Azospira inquinata: one gene and its partner. Each later gene encodes a partner of the first gene's protein in a complex. Links are inferred from orthologs where the notes say so. Each region holds a gene or a part of one and is shown on either strand. Other genes may lie near its edges.

Region 1 (2,893 bases):
CCCCTTCGTCCTCCGGCAAGGTCACCCCGTGGGTGGTGAGCTCGTCGAAGAGTCCGGCCATTTCCTCGCTGATGCCCCACAGGCTGCCCGCCTCGAACCAGCCCCGTTCCGCCAGGGCGTCCCGAAGCAGCACCAGCCGCTCGGCGGGGGGCAGGGGGGCGGGGGTAAGGGCCACCCCGGCGGCCCAGCGGGCCAGGGTGTCGCAAGGGGGCAGGAGCAGGGGTACCCCCGTCGGGGCCCTAAGGCCCCAGGTGCGCCCCAGTTCCCGCCGTAACTGGGAGGCCAGGGGCAGGCCGGGCACCACTAAGCGCAGCCGGGAAAGATCCGGTCCGCCGCCGATAAAATCCAGCACCGCCCGGGAGACGGCAGCGAGAAAATCTTCCCCCCCGTCCAGGGCCATTTCCTCCACCCCGGCGGTGGGGGCGGTCACCCCGGTGCCTCCGGCGGCCGGAGCCTCCCCGTCCTCCAGGGGCAGGGAAGCAGCAAACAGGTCGCCGGTCAGGGAGGGGGTATCAGGGGAGCGGGCCATGGGCGGGAGAATGCCTGTGACAAGAAGGAATGGGAGTTTTAGGAACGGGGCCCGGCCCCCGAAAAAATGCCCGGGCCAATGCCTCCAGCGCCGAGGTCGGGTGAAGCCCAATGGTAAATCAGGCGCCCCCAGCTGTGGGCAAGGGCCGCAAAAACAAAGGCATCAGCGCGTTACTCAGCGCTCCAGCAAGGGCCCCTTGTCCGGCTTGCCGTTCCATTCGTCCGCATCCTCCGGGGCGGCGTGGCGCGCCAGGATGGGGGGCCAGGACTGGGCCAGTTCCTGGTTCAGGGCAATATAGGGACGCTGGGCCAGGGGCACGTCATCCTCCCGGAAAATGGCTTCCGCCGGACATTCGGGTACACACACGCCGCAGTCGATGCATTCGTCCGGGTCGATGGCCAGAAAATTGGGCCCCTCCCGGAAGCAATCCACGGGACAGACGTCCACGCAGTCGGTGTATTTACAGCGGATGCAATTTTCGGTCACCACATAGGTCATGGCCTATCCTCCGGAATAATTGGAGAAACCCCAGGTTTCCCCTCTGGCAACAGGGCGCGGGGAGAAGTTCAGCCAACTTCCCAACCCGGATGATTTTCGCTAGCATAGCCCGGTATCAAATCCGAGGCAGACCGACAGGCCGTCGGCCTCCGGCATAATTTTCCATATTTCCCAAAGCGTTACACCAGAAGGGACTTTTTTTCATGAGCGAACACATCCATTACGTCACCGACGACGCCTTCGATGCCGAAGTGCTGCAGTCTTCCGAACCGGTCCTGGTGGACTATTGGGCTGAATGGTGCGGTCCCTGCAAAATGATCGCCCCGATCCTGGACGAAGTGGCTGGCGAATACGCCGGCAAGCTGAAAGTGGCCAAGCTGAACATCGACGAAAACCAAAAGACGCCGGCCAAATACGGCATCCGTGGTATTCCCACCCTGATGCTGTTCAAGGGCGGCAACGTGGAAGCCACCAAGGTGGGCGCCCTGTCCAAATCCCAGTTGACCGCTTTTATTGACAGCAACCTGTAAAGCCTTTAGTCTCCGCGCCTGAAAGCCTTGCGCCCTCTGTAGGGGCGCCTGATCCCAAAAAGATCCGCCCTCCTCCCCGGAAACCAATAACAACTTCCCGGCAAGACTTTCAGGCCGTTCCCCCGCTTCCTGCCCGGGAACCCTCTCTTCCGATTCTCTGATTCCTGTGTAGTCCGCCGCGACGTCGGCCCTAACGCCATACCCATATCCCATCCACCGCGGAAGTCTCCGCGCCTTTTGCTGAAAAGCTCCCCATTACGCTCGTAGCGCCATGCATCTATCCGAACTGAAGACCCTCCATGTCAGCCAACTGCTGGAGATGGCTGTCACCAATGAAATCGAGGGTGCCAACCGCCTGCGCAAGCAGGAACTGATTTTTGCCCTGCTGAAAAAGCACGCCAAACGCGGCGAGAGCATTTTCGGCGACGGCGTCCTGGAAGTCCTGCCCGACGGTTTCGGCTTTCTCCGCTCCCCGGACACTTCCTATCTGGCCAGTACGGATGACATTTATGTCTCCCCCTCCCAGATCCGTCGCTTCAATCTGCACACCGGGGACACCATCGAAGGGGAAATCCGTACCCCCAAGGACGGAGAACGGTACTTCGCCCTGGTAAAAGTGGATCGGATCAACTACGAGCCGCCGGAAGCCTGCAAGAGCAAGATTCTCTTTGAAAACCTCACCCCCCTCCATCCCACGGAACACCTGAAGCTGGAACGGGACATTCGGGCTGAGGAAAACACCACTTCCCGCATCGTGGACATGATTTCCCCCATCGGCAAAGGCCAACGCGGCCTGCTGGTGGCGCCCCCCAAGTCCGGGAAGACGGTGATGCTGCAACACATCGCCCACGCCATTACGGCCAATCATCCGGATGTCCATCTCATCGTCCTGCTCATCGACGAACGTCCGGAAGAAGTGACGGAAATGCAGCGCACGGTGCGGGGCGAAGTGGTGGCCTCCACCTTCGACGAACCGGCTACCCGCCACGTGGTGGTAGCGGAAATGGTCATTGAAAAGGCCAAGCGCCTAGTGGAACACAAAAAGGATGTGGTCATCCTGCTGGACTCCATCACCCGTCTGGCCCGGGCCTACAACACGGTGCAGCCCGCCTCCGGCAAGGTGCTCACCGGGGGCATGGACGCCAACGCCCTGCAAAAGCCCAAGCGCTTCTTCGGCGCCGCCCGGAACATTGAGGAAGGCGGCTCCCTCACCATTATTGCCACCGCCCTGGTCGAAACCGGCTCCCGCATGGACGACGTGATCTACGAAGAATTCAAGGGCACGGGCAACATGGAAATCCACCTGGACCGGCGTATGGCGGAAAAACGCATCTAC
Region 2 (12,292 bases), 190 kb from region 1 along the record:
GGTAGATGACCGCCTGGCCCAGGGCCAGCTCCCCTTCCGGGCTGCCCAGGCGTTCGTAGGTCAGAGCCGCGTCATTGGCGATCTGCATGGCCCGGGGGTCGGCCAGACCGATGTCTTCCCAAGCCATACGCACAATGCGCCGGGCCAGATAGCGGGGATCGGCGCCCCCGTCCAGCATGCGGGTGAGCCAGTAGAGGGCGGCGTCCGGGTGGGAGCCCCGGACGGATTTGTGCAGGGCGGAAATCTGGTCGTAGAAGTTGTCCCCGCCCTTGTCGAAGCGGCGGGAATTCAAGGTCAGGGCGTTCTGGATGAAATCGGCGTCGATCTTTTCCACCCCCGCCGCCCCGGCGGCCGTGCGGCACTGCTCCAGGAGGTTGAGGAAGCGCCGGGCGTCCCCGTCCGCGTAGCCGATGATGGTATCCACGGCCAGATCGTCGAAGCTCAGGCCGCCCAGGGCCTTTTCCTGGGCCCGTTGCAGCAGGCGCTTTAGCTCGGCGTCGGTGAGGGACTTGAGCACATAGACCTGGGCCCGGGAAAGGAGGGCGGAATTGACCTCGAAGGAGGGGTTCTCCGTGGTAGCGCCGATGAAGGTGACCAGCCCGCTTTCCGCGTAGGGCAGCAGGGCGTCCTGCTGGGATTTGTTGAAGCGGTGAATTTCATCCACGAACAGGATGGTGTGCCGCCCCTGGGCCTGGTTCAGTTCCGCTTTTTCCATGGCGGCCCGGATGTCCTTGACCCCGGCAAACACGGCGGACAGGGCGATAAAGGCGCAGTCGAAGGCGCTAGCGGTAATCCGGGCCAGGGTGGTTTTGCCCACCCCGGGAGGGCCCCAGAAAATCATGGAATGGGGGGTGCCGGACTCAAAAGCCAGGCGCAGGGGTTTGCCCGGGCCGAGCAGGTGGGTCTGGCCGATGACCTCGTCCAGGGTAGCGGGGCGCAGCAGTTCGGCCAGGGGGGCAAAGGGGGCGGGCTTCTCCCCGGCGGGGGAAAAGCCCTGGGGATCGCTATCAGAAAAAAGGTCGCTCACGGGACAATCACAGGAAAATCAGGAAGGGAGCGGCCCTACCGGCAGGGCCGGGGGTGGGGAAGCTATTCCCCCACCACATCCGCCCCGGCGGGGACGCTGAAATGGAACAGGGAGGCGGGCAGGGAGGGATTCCGCTCCAGCCGCTGGAAGACCAGATGGGTGGTCTGGCCGAAGCTGTCCAGCAGGTCCATGGCTTTCAGACTGTCCCCCTGGAAGCCCAGGCGCACCTTTTCAAAGCCGGAATCGGCACTCTTGGGGGTGGCATCCACCCATTCCAGGCCGTCCCGGCTGCCCCCGTCGCTTAAGACGAAATTCTTTTCCAGGGCGTTATCCCCGGCCAGCAAGGCTGCCGGAGTGGCGCCCAGGGCCTTGCCCATGCGCTTCACCGTGACCTGCTTCAGGTCCGGATCGTAAATCCACACCTTGCTGCCGTCCCCCACCATCAACTGGGCGTAGGGCTTTTCAATCTGCCAGCGAAAGCGGCCGGGCCGGGCGAACATCATGACCCCGGAAGAGGCCTGGGGCCGGTGGCCGCTCTTGCCCATGACGGTCTGGGAAAAGTCGGCCCGCAGGCTGCGGGAGCTTTCCAGAAAGTGTTTCAGGGTGTCCACGTTGCCCGCCTGGGCGGAGCCCCAGGCCAGCAGGCCGCTCCACACCAGGGCCCGGCCCAGGAGGCGCCAGGGGCGGTTTGTCAGGGAAGGGGCCGGTATTGCTGCTGCCATGATTATTCCTCGCTCTTTCTCGCCAGCACTTCCCGCCCGCCCCGGCCGTCCATGGGGGAGACCAGTCCGGCCTTTTCCATGGCCTCGATGAGGCGGGAAGCCCGGTTGTAACCAATGCGCAAATTGCGCTGAACCAGGGAAATGGAGGCCCGCCGGGTTTGCAGGACGATTTCCACCGCCTGGTCGTACATGGGATCCTTTTCCCCGTCCCCATCTTCGCCCCCTTCCCCGTCGCCCCCCTCTTCGTCACCGCTGCCGGTGAGGACGTTTTCTTCGTATTCCGGGGCGCCGGTGGTTTTCAGGTAATCCACCACCTTGTGCACTTCGTCATCCGCCACAAAGGCCCCATGGACCCGGGTGGGATAGCCGGTGCCCGGAGCCAGATAGAGCATGTCCCCCTGGCCCAGGAGGGCTTCCGCCCCCATCTGATCCAGGATGGTACGGGAGTCGATTTTGCTGGAGACCTGGAAGGCGATCCGGGTGGGAATGTTGGCCTTGATCAGGCCGGTAATCACATCCACGCTGGGGCGCTGGGTGGCCAGCACCAGATGGATGCCGGAGGCCCGGGCCTTCTGGGCCAGACGGGCGATGAGTTCTTCCACCTTTTTGCCCACCACCATCATCATGTCCGCCAGTTCGTCGATGATGACCACGATGAAGGGCAGAGGCGCCAGGGGTTCGGGGGATTCCGGAGTGATGGAGAAGGGGTTGGGAATCTTCTGCCCGGCCTTTTCCGCCTCCCGCAGCTTGGCGTTGTAGCCCGCCAGATTGCGGACTCCCAGGGCGCTCATGAGCTTGTAGCGCTTATCCATTTCCCCCACACACCAGGACAGGGCGTTGGCCGCCTGGCGCATGTCCGTCACCACGGGGGCCAGCAGGTGGGGAATGCCCTCGTAGATGGACAGTTCCAGCATCTTGGGGTCCACCAGAATGAGGCGCACATCCTTGGGCTCCGCCTTGTAGAGCAGGGACAGGATCATGGCGTTGATACCCACGGACTTGCCCGAACCGGTGGTACCCGCCACCAGCAGGTGGGGCATTTTGGCCAGATCCGCCACCACGGGCAGACCGCCGATGTCCTTGCCCAGGGTCACGGTCAGAGGGGACGCGGTATCGTGATAGACCTTGCTGGAGAGAATTTCCGAGAGGCGCACGGTCTGGCGCTTGGGATTGGGCAGTTCCAGGGCCATGCAAGACTTGCCCGGCACGGTTTCCACCACCCGGATCGAAACCATGGCCAGGGCCCGGGCCAGATCCCGGGAGAGATTGACGATCTGGGAGCCCTTGACCCCGGTGGCCGGTTCGATTTCGTAACGGGTCACCACCGGGCCCGGATAGGCGGCCAGCACCTTCACCTGAACGCCAAAATCCGCCAACTTGCGTTCGATGAGGCGGGAGGTGAATTCCAGGGTTTCGGCAGCGGGCACCTCCGGATGGGCCGGAGGCGGGTCCAGCAGGTACAGGGGGGGCAACTGGCCCCCTTCCACCGCCTCGGGGAACAAGGGGGTTTGGCGTTCCCGCTCGATGCGCTTTTCCGCCTTGGGGGACACGGGGATTTCCGGCTCCACCCGTTCAATGCGCACCGGCTCCTGTTCCGCCACCCGGGTCTTTTCCACCTGCACCACCGCTTCCCGCTCCCGGGCCACTTCCCGTCCGATACGCTGATCCTGCCAGCGTTCTACCTGGTTGCGCCCGAGGAAGAAGACGGTTTCCAGCCAGCCCCCCAGGCGCTCGAAAAAGCCCAGCCAGGACATGCCGGAAAAGAGGCTCCAGCCCAGGAGCACCAGGGCCAGCAAAAACAGGGTGGCCCCCGTGTAACCCAGGTAGCGGATAGCGGCGCCGCTCAGTTCCAAGCCCAGCATACCGCCGGGAGAAAGGGGCAAAGGGGTACGCAGGGTATAGAAACGCAGGGCTTCCAGGCCCGAACTGGCCAGGAGCAGTACCAGAAAACCGCCCCCGGCAATGTAGAGGGGCCGGTTATCGGCGGTGCGCAGGCCGTCCAGGCGGCGATAGCCCCACCACACCAGGGCCAGGAGCAGGCCGATCCACCACCAGGCGGAGAGGCCGAAAACGTAGAGGAGCAAATCCGCCAGCCAGGCGCCGAAGCGGCCCACCGGGTTATGGAGGGCCCCGGTCTGGGCGGAATGGGACCAGCCCGGATCGCCCCGGTCATACCCCCACAGGGCCATGGCCAGGAACAGGGCCACGGCCACCAGCCCTAGCCAGCGGGACTCTTGGAGTATCAGGGCGATTTTTTCCGGCAGGGGACTGGGAGAACGGTCACGGCCGGAACGGGGAGAATTGGGCATCAAAGGGGGTCAGAAAATTCGGATCGCGGCAAAGTGCTTGGAGAATTATAACGTTCCCGAATCGCTCCGGTCTTGTAAGCATTTGTGCCCGCCGGAGGCCCGGGCCGCCCGGGCAGGCGCCCTTCAAGGCGCGTGGAGGATGATGCGGCTGCCTTCCGTCTGGATATAGCCGTTGGCTTCCAGGTCTTTCATCACCCGGCTCACCATTTCCCGGGAGGCGCCGATCATTTTGGCGATGTCCTGCTTGGTCAGTTTGCGGGCCACCACCCGCTGGCCGTCTTCCTGGACCGTGGAAAATTCCAGGAGCAGCTTGGCCACCCGGCCAAACACATCCATCAGGGCCAGGCTTTCGATTTTCTGATCCGCCTCCCGCAGGCGCTGCACCAGGCTGCGCATGAGGTAGAGGGAAACCTCGAAATTGTCTGCCAGACAGCGTTTGAAGTCGTTACGGGCCAGGATCAGCAGTTCGCAGGGTTCAATGGCCAGCACATTGGCGGAGCGGGGGCTGCCGTCGATGAGGCCCATTTCCCCGAAAAATTCCCCCGGACCGAGAATGGCCAGGATCACTTCCCGGCCTTCCTCGTCGCTGTTCAGCACCTTCATGCTGCCGCTGATGAGCACATAAAGGGAATCGGTGGCGTCCCCGGAGCGCACCACCAGGGTTCCCCGGGGCACCTTCCGGTAGGCGGCAACCCGCACCAGCTGCTCCAGATACGCCGAGGGAACCTGCTTGAACATGGGGAGATTTTGTAACGTCGCCACGCTCAAGCCCTTTGCTGCCTGCATTGTTTAACCTTTACCCATTTGGAAAGAATTGATCCCGGAGGCCCATTATTGCGTAAGCGCCAACTTTTTCACACCCCCGGGGGAACAATCGGGGCAATTTTGATTCGATATAATGGATAGCCAACCCCGATCCATTGACCTCATTATTCTTTCTAGAAAGCATCTGCCATGTCCCAAACCACCCGTCACAGCCGTCTCATTGTTCTCGGCTCCGGCCCCGCCGGTTACACCGCCGCGGTTTACGCCGCCCGGGCCAACTTGAAGCCCCTGCTGATCACCGGTCTGGCCCAGGGCGGCCAGCTCATGACCACCACCGAAGTGGACAACTGGCCCGCCGATCCGGACGGGGTCCAGGGCCCGGAACTGATGGCCCGCTTCCAGAAGCATGCGGAGCGTTTCGAGACGGAAATCCTCTTCGACCACATCCACACCGCCAAACTGCAAGAAAAGCCTCTGCGCCTCATCGGCGACGCCGGGGAATACACCTGTGACGCCCTGATTATCGCCACCGGCGCCTCCGCCCAGTACCTGGGCCTGCCCTCCGAAGAAAAATTCCAGGGCAAGGGGGTTTCCGCCTGCGCCACCTGCGACGGTTTCTTCTACCGCAACCAGGCCGTGGCCGTGGTGGGGGGCGGCAATACGGCGGTGGAAGAGGCCCTCTATCTGGCCAACATCGCCAGCCACGTCACCGTGATTCACCGCCGGGAAAAGTTCAAGGCGGAAAAGATCATGCAGGACAAGCTCTTCAAAAAGGCGGAAGAAGGCAAGGTCACCGTTCTCTGGAATTCCACCCTGGACGAAGTGCTGGGGGACGATTCCGGGGTCACCGGTCTGCGTGTCAAGAATGTGGCAGACGGCAGCACCCAGGACGTGCCCGTAATGGGCGTTTTCATCGCCATTGGCCACAAGCCCAATACGGATATTTTTGAAGGCCAGCTGGAAATGGAAGGGGGCTACATCGCCACCCGCATGGGGCGCAACGGCAACGCCACCGCCACCTCCATTCCCGGGGTTTTCGCCGCCGGGGACGTGCAGGACCACATCTACCGTCAGGCCTGCACCTCCGCCGGCACCGGCTGCATGGCCGCCCTGGACGCGGAACGTTATCTGGACAGCCTGGGACAAGCCTGACATGTCACGTAACCGGCGCCCCGGGGAGGCCAATCCCTTTCAGCGCCTCACCGAACTGCAACTGACCCCGGCCCCCGCCGGGGCCCAACCGGACCGGACTCCCACCCCAGCCCCGGCACCCTGCTCCCAGAAGCCCACCGCCGCGCCCCATTCCGAGCAGGCGGCATCCCCCGCTGGGACGGAGGATGAACAGGCCCTCTTCCGGCAGGCCATGGGGGATTTGCGCCCCATGAGCCACAACCAGGCGGAGCTGGCCCGGCCCAAGCCCCGTCCGGTGGTGCGTCCGAAGCTCAAGGAAAAGGCCGGGCCTTCGGCGGCCGCCCTGTCCCCCGCCTGGCTGCGCCAGTCCCTGGGGGAAAAGGACCTGTTCCGCCGCGCCATGGCGGACGCCACGCCCCTACCGGAAAGCGATCGAGCAGAAGTGGGCCGGGCGCCCCGCCGTCCCCGGCGGGTGGTGGAAACCAGCAGGCAGGAAGGTCCGGAAGATTCGGGCACCACCTTCCTGTCCCTCCAGGAAACCGACCCCCACTGGCTGTTTCTCCAGGCCGTAGGCACCATCACGCCCCTGGCAAACAACAACCGGGCCGAGGTGCCCCGCCCCCGTCCGGTCCCCAAGCCCCGGCCCCGCCCTAAGGCGGAAACCCAGGCCCCGGGCGAGGCTGCCCCGGCGGCACCGGAACGACGTACCGGCCTTTCCGACCATGCGCTGGCCAGTTTGCAGGAACGGGACGACGGCAGTTTCCTCCGCCCCGGGCTGGGGAGCCGCACCCTGGCCGACCTGCGCAAGGGACGCTGGGGCATTCAAGGGGAACTGGATCTGCACGGCTATAACCGGGACGAGGCCCGGGAGGTGCTGGCCCGCTTTCTCGCCTCCAGCCTGCGCCAGGGCCGCCGAGGCCTGCGCATCATCCACGGCAAGGGATTGGGCTCCCCCGGTGGGGATGGGGTGCTGAAACACCTTTCCCGGGCCTGGCTGGCCCAGCGGGAAGAAATCCTGGCCTTTTGCCCGGCCCCGGAACGGGACGGAGGGGACGGAGCCCTGCTGGTACTGCTCCAGAGCACCAGCAAAACGAGCTGATCCCGGTCCGGCGGTCAGCCCTTGGCATCCGGCAGCGGGGCGGGTTTTCCTGCCCCGACTGCTTGGCTGCTGATGTTCGGAGCCTGGCTAAGGCTTCCCCGGTCCATTTCCCCCCCTTTCCAGGGCTCCCTTCCCGGTATCCCTGCGTTTCCCTCTTTTATGGGTAGGACGCAGGGTTCCGCCTTTTTCTAGCCCTGGGTAGAACACCTAGGCGAGGCATCGCCAGCCTCATCTCAACGTATTCCCCCGCCAATCATCGGGGGAAGCTCCCCTCCGGAAGCAATCCGGCCCCCCATAAAATCGGCCCCGGGGCAGATGCTTGATCCGCGCCGAGGCCGACAGGTCACTTCCCCTGGGGGACGCCACCCGGGAGGGCTTAAACCGCCGCTTCGTCCGTTTCCCCGGTGCGGATGCGCACCGCATGTTCCACGGGGAAAACGAAAATTTTGCCGTCGCCGATCTTGCCGGTGCGGGCGGCTTTGATGATGGCATCAATGGCCCCATCCACCACCCCGTCGGAAACGATCACTTCCAGCTTCACCTTGGGCAGAAAATCCACCACATATTCGGCGCCCCGATAGAGCTCCGTGTGGCCCTTTTGCCGGCCAAAGCCCTTCACTTCCGTCACCGTCAGACCGGTGACCCCCACTTCGGACAGGGCTTCCCGCACTTCATCCAGCTTGAAAGGCTTAATGACCGCTTCGATCTTTTTCATGGACTCTCCTCTTATGCATGCATGGGTTAATGCTTACCACTCGTCAGGATACCGGTTGGTGATCGGGTAACGCCAGTCCTTCCCGAATCCCCGATGGGTCACCCGGATGCCGACCGGTGCCTGACGACGTTTGTATTCGCTGATTTTAAGGAGTCGCACCACCCGGCGCACGTCCGCTTCCGTGTAGCCCATGGCGATGATTTCCCGGGGCGACCGATCCTCTTCCATATAGGCGGCCATGATGGCGTCCAGCACCTCGTAGGGTGGCAGGGAATCCTGGTCGGTCTGGTCCGGCCGCAGTTCGGCGGAAGGGGGCCGGGTAATGATGCGCTCAGGAATAATCTCCCGCTCCCGGTTGATCCAGCGGGAAAGGCGATAGACAAAGGTCTTGGCGATATCCTTGATGACCGCAAAGCCCCCCGCCATATCCCCATACAGGGTGCAGTAGCCCACCCCCATTTCCGACTTGTTGCCCGTGGTGAGTACCAGGGCGCCGGAGCGATTGGAAATGGCCATGAGGATCAGGCCCCGAATCCGGGCCTGGAGATTTTCTTCCGTGGTATCTGCCCCCCGGACCGGGGTGGCCAGTTCCGCCGCCAGCATGTCCGTGAAGGTGGTCATGGCTGGGGCGATGGGGATTTCCTCGTAACGGACCCCCAGGTTACGGATCAGCTGACGGGAATCGTCCAGGCTCATGTCCGCCGTATAGGGGGAAGGCATCATCACCGCCCGCACCCGCTCCGCCCCCAGGGCTTCTACGGCCAGCACCAGGGTAAGGGCCGAGTCGATACCGCCGGAGAGGCCAATCACCGCCCCCGGAAAGCCGTTTTTACCAATGTAATCCCGAATCCCCAACACCAGGGCCTGATACACCTGGGCTTCCAAGGACAGGGCAGGAGCTACCTCGGCGGGCTGCACATCCCCGGCTCCATAGCGCACCAGGGCCAGGGCGGGCGCAAACTGGGGCAGACGGACACGCAGCTCACCCCCGGCGCCGATGGCGAAGGAGCCCCCGTCAAAGACCAGTTCATCCTGGCCCCCCACCAGATTGACGTAAATCATGGGCAAGCCGGTGGCGGCGTGGCGATCCCGCAACACCCGCAGCCGGTCTTCCCCTTTGTTCATGTGATAGGGCGAGGCGTTGAGCACCAGGAGCAGTTCCGCCCCGGCTTCCTTGGCCCCTTCCACCGCGCCGACCCGCCACACATCCTCACAGATGTTGAGGCCGACCCGTACCCCCTTCACGGAAAAGACGCAGGGGGACTGGCCGCCGTCGAAATAGCGCTCTTCGTCGAAGACCTCGCTATTGGGCAGAAAACGCTTGCAATAGGTGGCCACCACCCGGCCTTCGGCCAGATAGGAGGCGGCGTTGTAATGGCGGCCATCAATTTCCGCCGGATGTCCCACCACCAGGCCAATCTCCGGCACTTCCCGAGCCAGGGCTTCCAGCTCCTGGGCGCAGGCCCGGTAAAAATCCGGGCGCAGCAACAAATCCTCCGGCGGATAGCCGCACAGAGCCAATTCGGGGGTCAGCACCAGGTCGGCCCCGGCCCGGGCGGCCTCCCGGGCCACCCCAGCAATCAGGCCCCGGTTGCCGGGCAAATCTCCCACCACGGCGTTGATCTGGGCAATGGCGATGGTAAGACTGGAATCCATGGTCACAAAATCAATGGTTACAAATGAAAAGACCGGTCCCCCCGCCAGGGAAGGTCCGGTCCCGAATGGAGCGCCAGGGGCTTAGCTCTGGGCCACGTAGCGGGATACCCCCGCCTGAATTTCCTGCTTGGCATCTTCCAGATTGCCCCAGCCGGTCACCTTCACCCATTTGTTGGGTTCCAGGTCCTTATAGTGCTCAAAGAAGTGCTGAATCATCTTGGGCAGCAGGTCGGGCAGGTCATCCACGGTCTGCACCTTGTCGTAAATCGGGGTCAGCTTGCCGACCGGCACGGCGATCAGCTTGGCGTCCATCCCTGCTTCGTCTTCCATGTTCAGAATACCCAGGGGACGGCAACGCACCACCACACCGGGCATCAGGGGATAGGGAGTGACCACCAGCACATCCACCGGATCCCCGTCGTCGGACAGGGTTTTGGGGATAAAGCCGTAGTTACAGGGGTAATGCATGGGGGTGGACATGAACCGATCCACCACCACCGCGCCGGAATCTTTGTCCAGCTCATATTTGATGCCGGGGGCCCGGGCCGGGATTTCAATAACCACGTTGAAATCGTTGGGGACATCCTTGCCAATGGGCAAATTGTCGATATTCATGGGGGTTGTCTCCTCGTTGAACAAGGGGCTGATTATACGTCAGTCCCGCCCAAATCCCGGGAATATTCAGGGCAAAAACACCGACCTTCCAGAAGCCCCCCGGCGCGGAAGACTTGACAATGACCGACGCAAACACGAGAATGAGATCAATTCTTATTACCAAGCTTCCATGGTCTCCACCCTCTCCCTTCCGGTTTCTGCCGCCGGGCTCCACTCCCGCCCCTTCCTGGCCAGCCCCTGGCCCTGGGCGGGGCTGGCGGTGCTGTTCCACGGCGGCGCCCTGGCCCTGCTGTTGCAACACCGGAGCCCAGCGCCGGTGACCCCGGCGGCACCGGTTTTCAGTGTCAGTCTATTGGCGCCTCCGGCGCCGGAAAACCGACCGGCAACAGCTCGTCAGGCATCCCAGCCCCAACCGGTGCGCCACCAGACACCCCGGCCTACCCCCAAGGTACCAATCAAGAGCGACAAACCGGCGCCCCAGCCCCTGTCCGCCGTCCCCACGGCCAGCAGCGCGCCCAGCCATAGCGAAGCGGTTGCCCCGGCTGGCGCCAAGGAACCCGCCCATAGTGCGGAGCCGGTGACAGAAGCCCGCTTTGACGCGGGCTATCTGCAAAACCCCGCCCCCACCTATCCCCCTTTGTCCAAGCGCATGGGGGAGCAGGGCAAGGTGTTACTGCGGGCCCACGTGCTTCCTAACGGCACGGCGGACGGAGTGGAAATTAAACGCTCATCCGGCAGCCCTCGCCTGGACAACGCTGCCCTGGAAGCGGTGCGCAAATGGCGCTTTGTTCCGGCGAAACAAGGGGGACAGGCCATTGGGGCCTGGGTCCAGATTCCCATCAATTTCAGTTTGGAGAACTAAATGCACAGCGCTTTCGATCTCAACCATTTTTGGACCCAGGGGGATGGGGTTTCCCACGCCGTCGCCCTGATCCTCCTGCTGCTCTCCATGGGCAGCTGGGCCGTGATCCTGGGCAAAGCCTGGCAGGTCTGGCGCCTGCGCCGCCGGGGGGCGGTGGCGGTGGACCATTTCTGGCATGCCCCGGACCTGGATGATGGCATCGCCCGCTTGGCCACACTGGAACCCTATGGGGATCTGGCCCAGCGGGGTGCCCAGGCCCTACGCCACTACGAAAGCCACAGCGGCGACCGCTCCCACCTGGACGCCCACCTGTCCATCAGCGAACTGGTGACCCGGGCCCTGCGCCAGGGGCTGAACCAGACCGGCAGCCGGCTGGAAAGCGGCCAGTCCTTCCTCGCATCCATCGGTTCCACCGCCCCCTTCATCGGTCTCTTTGGCACCGTCTGGGGCATCTACCACGCCCTGGTGCAAATCGGCGCCAGCGGCCAGGCTTCCCTGGACAAGGTAGCAGGGCCCGTGGGGGAAGCCCTGATCATGACTGCCGCCGGGCTGTTCGTGGCCATTCCCGCCGTACTGGCCTACAACGCCTTCAACCGCATTCTGCGGGTCATCGTGGACGACCTGGAAGCCTTTGCCCATGACTTGCACACCTATCTGACCACCGGCCACCCCATGCACCAGGCCCATCCCCAGGCTCCCGCCCAGGCGCCGGTGCATCGTCTGGCGGAGGTGGCCTAAATGTCCTTCGGCACCCTGGATACGGGGAACGGGCGCCGTTCCCAGCCCATGGCGGACATGAACACCACGCCCCTGGTGGATGTAATGCTGGTGCTGCTGATCATTTTTATCGTCTGCGCCCCCCTCATGGCCCAGTCCATCAAGGTGGATCTGCCCCAGGCCCAGGGCACGCCCCTGGATGAAAAACCCAAGACGGTCAATCTGTCTCTGGACGCCCAGGGCCAGCTGTTCTGGGACAAGCAGCCCCTGGCCGAGGGCGACCTGGCCCAGAAACTGAAGACGGCGGCCGCCGCCCGTCCCCAGCCCGAACTGCAACTCTCGGCCGATAAGGAAACCCGCTATCAGCGCCTGGCGGAAATCATGTCCGCCGCCCGGGAAGCCGGTATCGCCAAACTCGGATTCGTCACCACGCCTGGAGAAACCCATGTCTCAGGACAATGAACTCAAACCCACCCTCACCGTGGTCGCCCTCGGCAACGCCGTCGGCCCCCATCTGCCCACCCTGAGCAGCCGTCAGCTTTTTCGCGGCGGCAACAACATGGTGCGCATCGAACATGGCGGACAGTGCTATCTCCTGCGTCTGACCCGGGAAAACAAACTGATTCTGACCAAGTGATCTCTCGTTCCACCTCTTGCTAGCCAGCCAGCCCTCG

What was found.
Region 2: the proteins of trxA (region 1) and trxB are in contact, whole or in part, in a crystal structure (PDB 1F6M), measured with the Escherichia coli proteins. The link is inferred for Azospira inquinata from one-to-one orthologs.

What each region holds. Positions count from the first base shown.
Region 1 is NZ_CP064782.1:2,559,948-2,562,840, reverse strand. It holds trxA (thioredoxin TrxA), read left to right. Parts: upstream 1-1,230; coding sequence 1,231-1,557; downstream 1,558-2,893. Other genes in the region: rho (transcription termination factor Rho), read left to right, coding at 1,829-2,893; fdxA (ferredoxin FdxA), read right to left, coding at 704-1,027; Azoinq_RS11760 (PD-(D/E)XK nuclease family protein), read right to left, coding at 1-529. UniProt on the Escherichia coli protein: Participates in various redox reactions through the reversible oxidation of its active center dithiol to a disulfide and catalyzes dithiol-disulfide exchange reactions.
Region 2 is NZ_CP064782.1:2,366,261-2,378,552, reverse strand. What follows is about bases 4,100-6,993. They hold trxB (thioredoxin-disulfide reductase), read left to right. Parts: upstream 4,100-5,012; coding sequence 5,013-5,975; downstream 5,976-6,993. Other genes in these bases: Azoinq_RS14925 (Smr/MutS family protein), read left to right, coding at 5,977-6,993; Azoinq_RS10850 (Crp/Fnr family transcriptional regulator), read right to left, coding at 4,182-4,820. Outside these bases: Azoinq_RS10865 (replication-associated recombination protein A), read right to left, coding at 1-1,027; outer membrane lipoprotein chaperone LolA, read right to left, coding at 1,090-1,749; Azoinq_RS10855 (DNA translocase FtsK), read right to left, coding at 1,752-4,058; more of Azoinq_RS14925, read left to right, coding at 6,994-7,053; Azoinq_RS10835 (P-II family nitrogen regulator), read right to left, coding at 7,430-7,768; Azoinq_RS10830 (NAD+ synthase), read right to left, coding at 7,802-9,424; ppa (inorganic diphosphatase), read right to left, coding at 9,506-10,039; Azoinq_RS10820 (energy transducer TonB), read left to right, coding at 10,209-10,901; Azoinq_RS10815 (MotA/TolQ/ExbB proton channel family protein), read left to right, coding at 10,902-11,639; Azoinq_RS10810 (ExbD/TolR family protein), read left to right, coding at 11,640-12,080; hemin uptake protein HemP, read left to right, coding at 12,064-12,255.